Blastopirellula sediminis: one gene and its partner. The protein of the gene in region 2 binds, or shares a complex with, the protein of the main gene of each other region. Links are inferred from orthologs where the notes say so. Each region holds a gene or a part of one and is shown on either strand. Other genes may lie near its edges.

Region 1 (5,949 bases), 3.9 Mb from region 2 along the record:
TTCGTCGACGATGATCAACGTCCGCTCAAACTGGCCCATGCTTTCGGCGTTGATGCGGAAGTAGGCCTGCAGCGGGAAGTCGATCTTCACTCCTTTTGGAATGTAGATGAACGAACCGCCCGACCAGACGGCCGAGTTGAGAGCGGCGAACTTGTTGTCGTCCGGCGGGATGATCTTGCCGAAGTATTCGCGAAGGAGTTCAGGATGTTCGCGAACGGCGGTGTCGGTGTCGGTGAAGAGCACGCCCTTTTTGGCGAGGTCTTCCTGCAGCGAACCGTAAACCACTTCGCTCTCGAACTGCGCCTTGACGCCGGCCAGGAACTTCCGTTCCGCTTCCGGAATGCCGAGACGCTCGAACGTGTCTTTGATTTCTTCCGGAACGTCATCCCAAGTGCGACCCTGGTGATCGGTCGGCTTCAGGTAGTAGTAGATGTCCTGGAAGTTGATATTGATGTCGCCGCCCCATTTGGGCATCGGCTTCGAATTGAAGATCTCCAGCGAATCCAAGCGGAACTTTCGCATCCAATCAGGCTCGTTCTTGATGTCCGAGATCTGATTGACCACTTCGGCGTCGATACCTTTGCGGGCCTTGAAGACGCCGGCGGTTTCGGTGCGGAAGTCGTACTTGTTGATCTCGCCGACCGGAGATTCAATCGCGTCAGACGTAATATCAGTCGCCATTAGCTTGCTCTATTTCTTTTCTGGAAGTCGCAAATGCCTAGGGGGAAACGAAGACGGCCTCGTTAGCCGGCGACTTGCGTTTCTTCTTCATTCATCGTTTGTTCCATCGCGGCGGCGTCCGGATACGCATTGCGAATCCGATCGTAACCGTGGGAGTGGAGTTCCTTCGCCAGCTCAACGCCGCCGGTTTCGACGATGCGTCCGCCCAGCATCACGTGGGCGAAGTCCGGCGGATTGTGTTCCAGCAGCTTGTCATGGTGGGTGATGATCAACAGGCCCATTTCGGCGCCGCCGATTTCGGCGATGCTCTGGCTGGCCAGGCGGACGGCGTCGGCGTCCAGACCGCTGTCGGTTTCGTCCAGGATGGCGAACTTCGGCTGCAGCATCGCGAGCTGCAGAATCTCGGCCCGCTTCATTTCGCCGCCGGAAAAACCGTCGTTGACGTAGCGGCGAGCGAAGTCGAGATCCATGTGCAACTGCTGCATCTTGGTCTTCATTTCCTGGCGGAATTCCCGCATCGGAATCAGCTCTTCGCCTTCTTTACGTTCGGGATTGCGAACGTTGGTGGTCGCATGACGGAGGAAGTCGGCCAGCTTGACGCCGGGGATCGACATCGGGCGTTGGAAGGCCATGAACAGCCCGGCGCGGGCCCGTTCGTCCGCTTCCATTTCGAGCACGTTCTCGTCGTTGAGCCAGATCGCGCCTTCGGTCACTTCGTACTTGGGGTGTCCCATGATCGCGTAGCCGAGGGTGCTCTTGCCGGACCCGTTCGGTCCCATCAGAGCGTGCGTCTCTCCACGACGAATCGTGAGGTTGACGCCGGTGAGAATCGGCTTGCCTTCCACGGCGACATGCAGGTTTTCAATCTTTAAAACGTCGGTCATGCTCGTCTCAATCAATCCCAATAACGCTTCTACCGGGGGTGGCGAAGCAGCGAAACTTCTTTTCCGCCAACCTTTGCGGTTAGGCTTTCGTAATCTTCTGGTGATCGGTCAGGGGAGTTTCGGCGCCCGGGGCGTCGACCCATCCGCTGTGGTGCGGAATCGGCAACTCGTCTTCGACGCGTACGCCGTTTCGCTTGTTGATTCGTTTTCCTTTGATCTTGTCCTGGATCCGCATCAGCCCTTCGAGCAGCGCTTCGGGCCGCGGCGGACAGCCCGGCACGTACACGTCGACCGGAACGACCAGGTCCACGCCTTTGACGACGTGGTAGCCGTACTTGAAGTAAGGTCCGCCGCCGACGGTGCAAGCGCCCATCGCGATGACGTACTTCGGATCCGGCATCATGTTGTAAAGGCGACGGACGCGACTCGCCATTTTGTAAGTCACGGTTCCGGCGACGATCATCAGGTCCGCTTGTCGCGGGGTCGCACGAAACGCCCCGGCGCCAAACCGATCCATGTCGTAACGACTGGCGCCGGCCGCCATCATCTCAATCGCACAACAAGCCAGGCCGAACGTCATCGGCCAAATGCTCGATTGCTGCGCCCAGTTGATCGCTTGCTCCAGCGTCGTAAAGACGACGTTTTCTTCAAAGCGACCTTCAATCCAAGGCTTTGTCATCACCACGCTCCGTCTGCAGGATCAGGCTTTATCCGCAGCTAGCGGACACGCCCAACATCCTACACCGTACCGCCCATAATCGTCAGGGCTTAACTGCAGTTCCGGGCCACGCTTACGACAACTCAAATTTGCAACATGGGTCGCCGTTCAGACGACATTCACCCAGCCGGACGTCGTTGCCCAAGAGCTCACCGAACATGATCCTCTCCATCGCACAGACGGACTGATCGATTTCGGCCAAACCGGGGTAGGGACAGGCCAGGACGTTCAGCACGGGGAGTTCTCCCTCGTGCGTTTCTACTTGTATGGGGATGCGCCGCTCGCCGAAGATCGCGGCGATCTTTTGCAGCTTTTCTTCCAGCTCGACCCCTTCCAGCTCTTCCGCATATTGGGCGACCAGGCGTTCCGAAATCCGCTGCAACAGCCCGCGGCGAACGTCCGGATCCTTGATGGACCGAACTTCCTGCCAAAGAGCAACTGCCAGATCGGCGAAATTGCCGCCCCCCTTACGCTTTCCCTTTTCGGTCAAACGGTAGTGGTGGATCGGCCGGCCGCGACCGGACTTTTCGGCAAAACGCTCAATATAACCCTGTGCCATCAAACGATTTAGGCGTTGACGCACGGCGGTCGCGGTCACTTCCAGCTCGCTGGCCAACTCCGCGATCGTCATATGGGGGGCCTGACGAAGCAGATCCAAGAGGACGATGTCCGACGGAACGACTTCCTGCGTCCAATACGGATCGCTGGCAGGGTGTTTTCCCTGCTCGGAGTGCGTCGGGGTGTACTCTTGATCTGTCATTAACTTGATTCCTCTGTAGGCTATCTTATTGATTATCGCATTTTTGACAACCATATGTTTGAAAATTCGCGGGGAGCCCCACCCAACGACGTAACCGGTTGACAGACAATTAGTTAAAATGGTAGAACCACGACGCCCACACCCCTCATGCGCTGAATCCCCCTATCACTAACGGCCAATTCGCCGCCAATCACGAAGGACTCTTCGGGCATGTTTCGCGCGCCACTCTCCCTGTGCGTAATCGCTTGCGCTGCAATCGCTTTCTCGACGATCGCTAGCTTCGCTCAAGACCAACCAAAAAAGCCGGCCGCCGAAGAGAAGATCGCGGAGAAGATCCCCGACTCGGCACCGGAACTCTCCTACGCTGACGTTCCGGAAGAGCAGACGACCGCCGAGCGCGTGAACGGCCAGATCAACTCGGTCTTCGAACCGGGGGTCGAGATGGCGGCCAGCGTGCTGATGCGGCCGGTCTACTGGACCACGCAGAAGTACGTGCAGTTCGATCACGTCGTCCACTACACGCGACCGATCGAAGAGCCGGAACTGCCGTTTACGATCTACCAACCGGACGTCGCCGAGAAACCGGTCAACTTCCCGGACTCGCTGACGCTCGCCGAAGCCGACACCTGGAAAGCCCGCGGCAAGCTCCTCTCGGGCAACTCGAAACAGCCGTTCAGCCTGGGCAAGCTTGGCGGTAAGAGCGTCGAAGTGGTCGCCATCAAAGTCGATACCACGACCAAGTACGTGCAGCAAACGCTCGCCGACGGCAAGGTCGTCTACAAAGAAGCAGGCGACATCCGCGGCTTGCTGAGTCAGGACGTGGCCGACTGGAAAACGCCGGAGCAGATTCAGGAGATGGCCGATCGTCATCTGCTGAAACTTGGCGGCGAAGCGGGGGAGCCCCCGTATATTCTGACCGAAAAAGTCGGCAATGCTCCGCTGGTGGTCGTTTGGCTGGCCGGGGGCGCGTTGTTCTTCACCATCTACTTCGGCTTCGTCAACTTCTGGGGCTTCCGCCATTCGATCGAAGTCGTCAGCGGCGCTTACGACGATCCTGATGAGCCGGGCGAAGTGACCCACTTCCAGGCGCTCGCATCGGCGCTCTCCGCGACGGTCGGTCTCGGTAACATCGCCGGCGTGACGATCGCGATGACGACCGGCGGCCCTGGCGCTTTCTTCTGGATGATGCTCTGCGGCTTCCTGGGGATGGCCAGTAAGTTCGCCGAATGTACGCTCGGCCAGATGTACCGCGAAGTGAAGCCGGACGGCACGATCCTCGGCGGTCCGATGCAGTATTTGCTGCGAGGCTTCGAAGAAATCGGCCTGAAACCGGTCGGCATCGTCTTCTCAGTCGTCTTCGCGGTCCTCTGCATTATGGCCAGTTTCGGCGGCGGCAACATGTTCCAGTCGAACCAGTCGGCCGACGCCGCGGTGCAATTGATCCAAGGCGCCAAGCAGGACAAAATTTCGGACCTGGCGATTGAAATCAGCGCCGCCGAAAAGGCCGAAGATTGGACGAAATTGGCGGAACTGCAGGAACAAAAGGCCGCCTTGCAAACCGAACTCAATCTCTTCGCCCAAAACTTCAAGATGGGCTTCGGCGTCGTCTTTGCGATCCTGGTCGCGCTAGTGATCATCGGCGGCATCAAGCGCATCGCCGCGGTCTCCAGCAAGATCGTGCCGATCATGTGCATCTCGTACGTCTTGATGTGCATCTACGTGATCCTGATGCACATCGGGGAAGTGCCGCACTTGTTCCAGAGCATCTTCACCGAAGCGTTCACACCGAAGGCGGCCCTGGGCGGGATCATCGGCGTTGCGATCATCGGCATCCAACGGGCCGCGTTCAGCAACGAGGCCGGCGTCGGCAGCGCCGCGATCGCCCATAGCGCCGCCAAGACCGATCAGCCGATTCGCGAAGGTCTGGTCGCACTGCTCGGACCGTTCATCGATACGATCGTCGTCTGCTCGATGACCGCGATGGTGATTCTGATTACCAACGCGTGGGATAACAAAGACTGGGTCGTCGACCAGGGACTGAAAGGCGCCGCGCTGACCTCCCAAGCCTTTGAGAAGGAAGTCTGGTGGTTCTCCTACATCCTCTCGATTTCGATTCTCCTCTTCGCCTACTCGACGATCATCTCGTGGAGCTACTACGGCGAACGTTGCTGGGAACGCTTGTTTGGCGCCGGCAGCACGATGGTTTACAAGGTGCTTTACGTCGGCTTCGTCTTTATCGGGGCCGTCGCCAATCTGGGAGCGGTGATCGACTTCTCCGACATGATGCTGTTGTCGATGGCGTTTCCCAACATTGTGGGGGTCATTCTCCTCTCGCCGAAAGTTCGCCGACATCTTTTTGAGTATTGGCGAAAATATAAGGCCGGAGAGTTCAAGAAATTCAAATAGCCAGCGAACACCCTCTAGGAATGAGAACCATTTTTTCCAGAGGGATCGTCCATGTGCTGTCGTAACTCCAATTCAGCCAAACCGTTGCGTCCCCCGGTCAACGCGCTGGGGATCTGGGGCTTTTTCGTTTCGCTGTTTGGGTTGGTCTTCACCCTCGGGCTGCTGAGTCCGATCGGATTGATCCTCAGCCTCCTGGCGATGTTTCATCCGCGCCGCGGCTTTGCGGTCGCCGGCTTCGTAGTCGGCATGGTGGGAACCGCATTGATCGCGGCCATTGTCGGTACGGCGGCGGTGGCGACCGAAACGTATCATCACTACGCCCACGAAGTGCCGCAGATCGAGCAAACGCTGGCTCGACTCGACGACGCGATCGTCGTGATTGAAACCGATCGTCGCGAAAAAGGGGAGCTCCCCGAAGGGGTCGACGGCAACAAGCTGGTCCTGCCGATCACCGACGCGTGGCAACAATCGGTCCGCTACGAACCGGAAGACTCCGGCAT
Region 2 (8,104 bases):
GGCTCGAATCGAGTCGCTCTTCAATCAACTCGCGAATCATCTGAATGAAGCGCGGGCGAACGCCGGCCGTTCCGCTGCGAATAAAGTTGAGTCCGACTTCTTCGGCCGCGTCTTTCGCTTCGGTATCGAGATCGAACAAGACTTCCATGTGATCCGAGATAAAACCGATCGGCGAGACGATCACGTCGGTTTCGCCGGCGGCGGCAAGTTCGCGAATGACGTCGCAAACGTCCGGTTCGAGCCAAGGTTGCGTCGGCGGGCCGCTACGGCTTTGGTAAACCAAGCGCCACTTGGCGTGACCGGTCGCTTCGCTCACCAAACGGCAGCTTTCTTCCAACTGTTTGACGTAGTTGCAGTTGTCCGCCATGCCGAGCGGAATGCTGTGAGCGGTGAAGACCAGTTCCGCCGCATCGCGCCGTTCGGCCGGAATTTGATCGAGCGACTCCTCGACGCAGGCGGTCATCGTTTCGATGAAGCCGGGGTGATTGAAGTAGGTCCGGATCTTGTCGCAGCGGGGAGCCCCTGCGCCGATTTCGTCCTGGGCTTTGGCGATGTCCTCGCGATATTGCCGGCAGCCGGAGTAGGAGCTGAAGACCGACGTGACGAAGACGAGCGCCTGTTTAACGCCATCGTTTTTCATCTGGGTCAGGGTATCGACCAGGTAAGGGGACCAGTTGCGATTGCCCCAATAGATCGGGAGGTCGATGCCGTGCTCTTTCAGTTCGACTTCGAGAGCGGCGATCAGGTCGCGGTTTTGTTGGTTGATCGGGCTGACGCCGCCGAAATGCTGGTAATGTTCAGCGACTTCAAGCAGACGCTCGCGGGGGATGTTGCGACCGCGGAGGACGTTCTCCAAGAATGGAATGACGTCATCCGGACCTTCCGGGCCGCCAAACGACTGAACGAGGAGTGCGTCGTATTTCATGGTCGATCGAGGGGCTACAGGGAGGGCTGTTTTCGCTGTTTTAGAGTTGTAGCCGACAAGCGCAAAAAAATAGCCCCTCTCGTGGAGAAGGGCTATTTTTTGAGTGACCCCAACGGGGTTCGAACCCGTGTTGCCGGCGTGAAAGGCCGGAGTCCTAGGCCACTAGACGATGGGGCCCCTAGGCGAAAAGGTCTAAAATAGCGTCTCGTCCCAACTGTGTGAAGGCGGGAGACGGCTTTATCTGGGTAGATGCGGAAAAAAGAAGATGGTTCGGGCAAGAAACGGGAAAAAATACGGCACAGAGTGCAGTATCGCAGCGGAAATTTACAACGCGTAAAACCTCACAACTAGCCTTCGGAACTGGGCGAATCGGCGCCCGCTTTTTCCTGGGCCTCGTTGCGAAGAATCGCATCATAAACTTCGCGGCGATGCACCGGGACTTCCTTGGGAGCTTCTACGCCCAGGCGTACCTTGTCGCCGCGAATTTCCACGACCACGATCGTAATGTCATTGTTAATGACAATACTTTCGTTCTTTTTCCTTGAGAGAACCAACATTTCCTACTTCTCCACTGTCGCCAGTTGTAGCACCGGGGAGTGAACGATTTTTGGCGACTGGGTTTTGTCGGGCGCTTGATGGGCAAACCCGACTGCGTTAAATTACCTGGATCGTTGGTGAACCGAATCGGTTCGGCCGCAGTTGATGGAATTCAAATCTGAAGAATTCCGATCAGCCGGGGCCGAAAGCCAACAGGCGCCAAGGCGATCTTCTCAGGCGTCGCACGGCCTGTGCGCATACACGCTTCCCCTTCACTCTACGTGCTAAAAGTGCGTCGTCAAGCGACGGCGCTCGCCCATTCGGAGGAAAACCTGGAATCTTTTTCAGGGGAAAAGCACATTTAGTACAAATCGCCGCGCTTCGCCAGTTCTCCAGGATTATCCAGGCGGCAAACTGCTAAGTTATTGCTACAGTTGATCTTGCGAGTTTGCGCTGGCCCGCCAAAGGCCTTTTGCGTACGAATCAATTGAGCCCGATTAATCGTCGCATTTTGTCCGGTCCACGCGTGACAGTTGACCCTAATGGCGATATCTTGAGGGCGCGCTCGCTGTAATACGGGTAAGGAGATGCATCCGTCATGTTGACCTGGTTCCGCAACGTCTACGCCGCGGTAGTGACGGTCGCCCAAGGTCTGTCCATTACAATTCGTTATTGGTTCAGCACTTACGATAAAAACCGCAAGGCGTTTACCGAGCACTACGAGTATCCCGAACTCCCGGTCCATGTCTCGCCCCGCTATCGCGGCTTTCACCGTTTTGACCTGACGACCTGCATTGCCTGCGACCAATGTGCGAAAGCTTGCCCGGTCGACTGCATCTACATTGGCAAAGAGCGGGTCGAAGGGGCGAAGGGGTTTGCCGTTACCGGCTTTACGATCGACTACACGAAGTGCATGTTTTGCGCACTTTGCGTCGAGCCCTGCCCGGTCGACTGTATTTTCATGGGGGGGACGCTCGACCTGAGCAGCTATAGCCGTGACGGGGCGATCGTCGATTTCTCGCGTCTGCCGGTCGAGATCGCCTGGGGGAGAAGCACCTTGAATCCGACGGCCGTCGCCGAGTCGAAGGTAATCGTCCAGCCGGTCCACGGTGGTCCCAATCAATAGAATCGTTACCTTCGGCTCTCCGCTCAAGAAAGCGCGGTAGGTCGCTTTTCAAGTCCGTTAACGAGGCTTAGACTTGGGTAAGTCAGTCTTGTCTTGAACAGCGATCGGGTTTTTCGATGACTTCATCCTCCGCTCCGTCGGTTCGCGTATTCACGGTTGCCCAGGCGAACGCGATGTTGCCGCTTGTGTCGGCGATCGTGGCGGATATCGTTGAACTCTCGCGCGACGTGATCTCGCGCCGCGAACGGATCGTCGACCTGGAGCGTCGGGCCAACTATGACAATGCGCCGCGCGTTTATGCGGAAGAATTGCGGTTGGTGAAGGACGAATTGCAAAGCGATTCGGAACGGCTGCAGAGCTACGTTGAAGAACTTCGCGATCTGGGCGTCGAACCGAAGAGCGGCCCGGAAGGTCTGGTCGACTTCCCGGCGGTCATCAATGGCAAGTCGGTCTATCTTTGCTGGAAGTTAGGCGAGCCGACCGTGTCGCATTGGCACGATATGGACGCCGGCTTCGCGGGGCGCCAGCCGATCACGACCGATTGCGTCGTCGAGAACTAGGCGAAGGCCGCCATTCTGCCGCGGGAAATTCGCGACCCGTCAGCGCCGGCTAGTTGCATTGAATCCCGGTAGTTCTACAATCCGGGTTGAATTGCTTCTCCCGCTGGTAGCGATCTTTGCGGCGATCTTGTCGCGGTGATCGACGCCCCGGGCGAAGCAAGTTTAATTCGCCCTCGCTGGACTCCTAATGACACTTTCTACGACGATCGTCGGCTACCTGCTGTTGTTTGGCGGCGTCGGTATGGGGTTCGTCCTCTTCAATATCGTGTTGGGGATGTTTTTGCGCCCCAACAATCCGAGCGAGGAAAAGCAGGAAATCTACGAGTGCGGCGAACCGACCATCGGCTCGAGCTTCGTTCAGTTCGACCTTCGTTTTTATGTGGTCGCGCTGCTGTTCATCATCTTCGACGTCGAAGTCGCGTTCTTCTTTCCTTGGGCGGTTGTCTTTGGGAAGTCGGCGCAGCTGTCCGATCCGAGCGCTCCGGTGGTCAACGAGAGCGTGGAGAATGGAGTGACCCTCGCGCCGGCGGTCATCGGTTTGCATCGCGAGTTCGGTTTGCCCGAATCGCTGAATGACGAAGTCGCCGCCGGGACCGTTTCGACCAATACGGTGCGCGATGGCGCCCGCTCGCTTTTGTGGACCTGTTTGGCCGACATCGGCGTTTTCTTCGCCGTCCTGTTAATGGGGTTCGCCTACGTGTGGAAGCGGGGTGATCTCGATTGGGTGCGGGCTATCACCGAAGCGACGCGAGCCGGGCCTGAATCTGCGGTTCGCTCCACTACGGCCCGGCGGCAACAAGCGGCCCAGTCGCGATAGCTGCCCAGATACGAACATAAAGACGACAGGAAGACGAGCGAACGGAAATGAGCGGAAAACAAACGATCGAGCGGCTGCAAAAGCGATTCGGCGATCAGCTGACGCATGTCGAGCCGGCGGCGATTGATCCGTGGGTGGAAGTGAGTCCCAGCAGTTTGGTCGAGGTCTGCCGCTATCTGCGCGACGCGGAAGAGTTGCGGCTGAACTACTGCAACTCCATCTCGGTCGTCGACTACTGCGATCCGAATGCGAAACCGGGGGGCAAGTCGGCCTGGGAGCCGCATCTGGAGGTGGTCTATCACTTGTCCAGCATTCAGTACAAGACGACGTTCGTCGTGAAGGTGATGCTGCCGCGCTGGAAAGATGACGTGCAGGGAATGCTACCGGAAGTTCCCAGCGTTTCCGGCGTCTGGAGCACCGCCGACTGGCACGAGCGGGAAGCGTACGATCTGTCAGGCGTCTGGTTTACCGGGCATCCGAACCTTGAGCGGATCTTGTGTCCGGAAGATTGGGTCGGGCATCCCTTGCGAAAAGATTACGAAATGCCGCTGGAGTATCACGGCATTCGCGGGCGCTAAGGCCGGCATGGTACTGCGGTACCGACACAGAACACAATTGGTTGGCATCAGCGGAGCGAAGCGGCTATGGCGACGGCGCCTACATCGGGCATTGTAGAGATCGATGTCCGCACGGACGAAATGCTGGTCAACATGGGCCCGCAACATCCCAGCACGCACGGCGTGTTGCGGTTGGTGCTGCGCACCGACGGCGAAGTCGTTTCGGAAGCGACGCCACACATCGGCTATCTGCATCGCTGCGCCGAAAAGATCGGCGAGAACCTGACGCCGCGGCAATGGATTCCGTACACCGACCGGATGGATTATCTGGCCGGCATGAACATGAATCTCGGCTGGGCGCTGACCGTCGAAAAGCTGCTCAACTACGACCTGCCAGAAAAGGCGCGTCACCTGCGCGTGATCATCGCCGAGTTGAACCGGATCGCGAGCCACCTGGTCGGCATGGGAACGTACGGGCTCGATCTCGGCACGTTCAGCCCGTTCCTGTATGCGTTCCGCGAACGCGAGAAGATTCTCGATCTGCTGGAAGACGCGTGCGGCGCTCGCCTGACTTACAGCTACATCACGGTCGGCGGCGCGACGGCCGACTTGCCGCCGGGTTGGGTTCAGAAACTATCGGGGTTTCTTGATCAGTTTGAGCCGGTCATTCTCGACTATCACGCGCTGCTGACGACCAACGCGATCTTCATCAAGCGAACCGCGGGGATCGGCTTGCTGACGCCGGAGATGGCGATCGACTATGGCTGTTCGGGGCCTGTTTTGCGCGGATCGGGGGTCGATTATGACCTGCGTCGCGATGGCGATCCGCGCTACACGTCGCTCTACGCCGACTACGCCTTTGAGGTGATCGTCGAAAAGAACGGCAGCTATCCCCGCGATCATGATTACCCGCCGGTTCCGTCCGAAGCGATTCTCGGCGACTGTTGGCATCGGTTCTACGTCCGGATGCTGGAAGTGATCCAGGCGATCGCGCTGATCCGTCAGGGAATCGAAAAGTACAGCCAGGCGACCGGAGACTGGGGCACGCCGATCAAGTTGTCGACCAAGCTCCCGAAAGGGGAGGCCTACCTCGAAACGGAGTGCCCGCGTGGGCAGATGGGTTTTTACATCGTGAGCGACGGTACGGGACCGATTCCGTTGCGAGCGCGGGCACGTAGCAGCTGCTTTAGCAATCTGTCGGTCGCCCCGCAACTTTGCCGCGGTTGTTTGATCGCTGACGTGCCGGCGATTGTCGGTTCGCTCGATATCGTGATGGGTGAGATCGATCGCTAGACGCAAAGCGGCGTTTTGGCGACGATTTACCCCTTGTGCCGGTTTCGAGCGAAAGCGGCGAGCGTTATGATATCCGCAGCGTACGGCTCCCAGATTTCCCCAATTTTAACGCGGCAAAACGGAAGGATCGCCCACGAATGGCCGACTATTTTTCAACCTGGTTTCCAGAGGGTTGGGATTGGCTCGGCTGGTTGATAGCGGCGCTCATTCAAGCGGTCTTGCTGCTGCATGTGATCGCGGTCGGGGCGGTCTTCTTTATCTGGCTCGAACGGAAGGTCGCCGGTCGTATTCAAGACCGACTCGGACCGACCCGCACCGGCGGCAAGTTCGGCTGGCTGCAAACGCTGGCAGACGGGATCAAGCTGCTCAGCAAAGAAGACTTGATGCCCAAGGACGCCGATCCTTTACTCTTCAAGCTCGCCCCTTACATCTCGCTGACTTCCAGCTTCGCCGCGTTTATGGCTTTGCCGTTCGCCAGCGACTGGGTGGGGGTGCGACTGAATATCGGTCTCTTCTTTATCGTGGCGGTTTTGGGCCTGGAAGTGTTCGGCGTGATTCTGGCCGGGTATGGTTCGGGGTCAAAATGGTCGCTCTTCGGCGGGATGCGGCAAGCCGCCCAAGTCGTCAGCTACGAAGTGCCGCTGGGGATCTGCGTTGTGGTGCCGGTGATGATCGCCGGCACGATGGACCTGGTGACGATCGGCGATCAGCAGTCAGGGCTGTTCAGCAACTGGCTCTTCTTCCACGATCCGTTCTGCATGATCTTGTTCTGGGTTTACTTCACGTGCGGCATCGCCAGCGTGAATCGGGCCCCGTTCGACCTGGCCGAAGCGGAAAGCGAATTGGTGGCCGGCTTTTTGACCGAGTACTCCGGCATCCGCTGGAGCTTGTTCTTCATGGCCGAGTATGGCTCGATGTTCCTAGTCAGCGGGCTGGCCGCCATCTTGTTCTTTGGGGGCTGGAACGGCCCGATCCCGATTTTCTTCTGGGTGCCGGAAGACAACTTCACGCTCGAAACGCTCGCCAACCTGGTTGGTCTGGCGAACTTCATTTTGAAAGCGGTCATCGGCGTGCTGGTGATGATGTGGGTCCGCTGGACGTTGCCGCGGCTCCGGATCGACCAGGTCATTACGATGTGCCTGAAGTATTGCGTGCCGATCGCGGCGTTCTGCTTTCTGGGTTCGCTGATGTGGACCGCACTGCACATTCCCTTCTTGAACGACCTGGCGCCGATGCAAGCTCGCGCCGACATTCGCGAAGGATGGGTGCAGGATATCGACGACGAAATGCAGCGTCTGGAAAAACGCTTCGCGCTTCAGGCGTACGAGCTGAACTCGGCCGTCGAAGGGGGCCCGCAGCAAGAGGCGCAGACTTCGCTCGAGAACGATTCAGCCGATCGGGTCGCCCTCTCTTCGACTCATGAGACGGAGGAGTCGCGATGATGAATCTTCCGCTATTACTGGCCGCCGAGATTAACTGGCACACTGTCTTTTTTTACCTCGTGGCGTTCGCCGCGTGCGGCTTCGCGCTGGCGATGGTCGTCTCGAACAACGTCGTCCGGATGGCGTTCTTCCTGGTGATCAGCCTGGCGGCGACCAGCGGGTTGATCTTTTTGACCGGGGCCCATTTTGTCGGCGCGATGCAGTTGATGATTTACGTCGGCGGGACGGTGGTTCTGTTGATCTTCGGCGTGATGCTGACCGCGCAGCAGGCGTTCATCAGTATGAAGACGAAAGCGGGCGACTGGATCCTGGCGCTGATCGTCGGCGGGTCGCTGTTGGCCTTACTGACGCAGATCGCCTTCAGCGTACCGTCGTGGCGGACGAGCGACTATCAAGCTCGCTTGCGAGCCGAAGTGACCGCGGCGGAAGAAGAGATCATCGCCGCGATGGCTGCCGACAATCGAACCGAAATGACGCCGGCCGAAGAAGCGAAGCTTCGCCCGCTGTTGGCGAAGGTGAAGTATGGCCAGCCGGAACTGACCTCGCAGGTCGGCCTGGGGCTCGTCGGCGTTCGCGCTGACAAGCCAGAGCTCGATTCGCCGGGCTATGTCGGCTACTTGCTGCCGTTTGAAATCGTGTCGGTCCACTTGCTGGTCGTGCTGGTCGGCGCCGCCTACTTGGCTCGCTCCAAGCGGAGCGTTCCGTCCGCTGCCGGCGAAGGAGGGAACTAATGGACTTTTTGACCGAGCCGGTCGGGCTCTCCCATTTCCTCGCCGTCGGCGCTTTCCTGTTTGCGACCGGGGTCGTTTGCATGGCGACCAAGCGGAACACGCTCGGCGTGCTGATG

What was found. The genes of interacting proteins can lie anywhere in the genome.
Region 1: the proteins of nuoH (region 2) and LOC68_RS27840 are in contact, whole or in part, in a crystal structure (PDB 6Y11), measured with the Thermus thermophilus proteins. The link is inferred for Blastopirellula sediminis from one-to-one orthologs. Residues at the interface, in WP_096411122.1 of Thermus thermophilus: Arg36, Val44, Arg45, Met46, Gly47, Pro48, Asn49, Arg50, Val51, Leu57, Gln58, Ala61, Asp62, Ile64, Lys65, Ile67, Phe68, Lys69, Glu70, Ile72, Val74, Glu223, Ala224, Glu225, His233, Thr234, Glu235, Tyr236, Ser237, Trp241; in WP_096411117.1 of Thermus thermophilus: Arg16, Glu17, Gly18, Leu24, Leu27, Val28, Trp30, Gly31, Arg32, Asn34, Ser35, Trp37, Thr54, Asp55, Ala56, Asp59, Ala61, Arg62, Phe63, Gly64, Glu66, Val67, Phe68, Arg69, Ala70, Ser71, Arg73, Gln74, Ala75, Asp76.

The regions. Positions count from the first base shown.
Region 1 is NZ_JAJKFT010000010.1:3,998,109-4,004,057, reverse strand. What follows is about bases 445-3,243. They hold LOC68_RS27840 (NuoB/complex I 20 kDa subunit family protein), read right to left. Parts: upstream 2,245-3,243; coding sequence 1,645-2,244; downstream 445-1,644. Other genes in these bases: LOC68_RS27835 (helix-turn-helix transcriptional regulator), read right to left, coding at 2,357-3,043; sufC (Fe-S cluster assembly ATPase SufC), read right to left, coding at 744-1,565; sufB (Fe-S cluster assembly protein SufB), read right to left, coding at 445-681. In the rest of the region: more of sufB, read right to left, coding at 1-444; alanine/glycine:cation symporter family protein, read left to right, coding at 3,254-5,449; DUF4190 domain-containing protein, read left to right, coding at 5,501-5,949. UniProt on the Escherichia coli protein: NDH-1 shuttles electrons from NADH, via FMN and iron-sulfur (Fe-S) centers, to quinones in the respiratory chain. The immediate electron acceptor for the enzyme in this species is ubiquinone.
Region 2 is NZ_JAJKFT010000010.1:57,744-65,847, reverse strand. Bases 5,290-8,104 are described here. They hold nuoH (NADH-quinone oxidoreductase subunit NuoH), read left to right. Parts: upstream 5,290-5,952; coding sequence 5,953-7,257; downstream 7,258-8,104. Other genes in these bases: nuoK (NADH-quinone oxidoreductase subunit NuoK), read left to right, coding at 7,988-8,104; LOC68_RS11670 (NADH-quinone oxidoreductase subunit J family protein), read left to right, coding at 7,254-7,988; LOC68_RS11680 (NADH-quinone oxidoreductase subunit D), read left to right, coding at 5,290-5,815. In the rest of the region: ferrochelatase, read right to left, coding at 1-925; carbon storage regulator CsrA, read right to left, coding at 1,273-1,482; NuoI/complex I 23 kDa subunit family protein, read left to right, coding at 2,061-2,588; DUF2203 domain-containing protein, read left to right, coding at 2,705-3,148; NADH-quinone oxidoreductase subunit A, read left to right, coding at 3,336-3,965; NADH-quinone oxidoreductase subunit C, read left to right, coding at 4,013-4,543; more of NADH-quinone oxidoreductase subunit D, read left to right, coding at 4,610-5,289. UniProt on the Escherichia coli protein: NDH-1 shuttles electrons from NADH, via FMN and iron-sulfur (Fe-S) centers, to quinones in the respiratory chain. The immediate electron acceptor for the enzyme in this species is believed to be ubiquinone.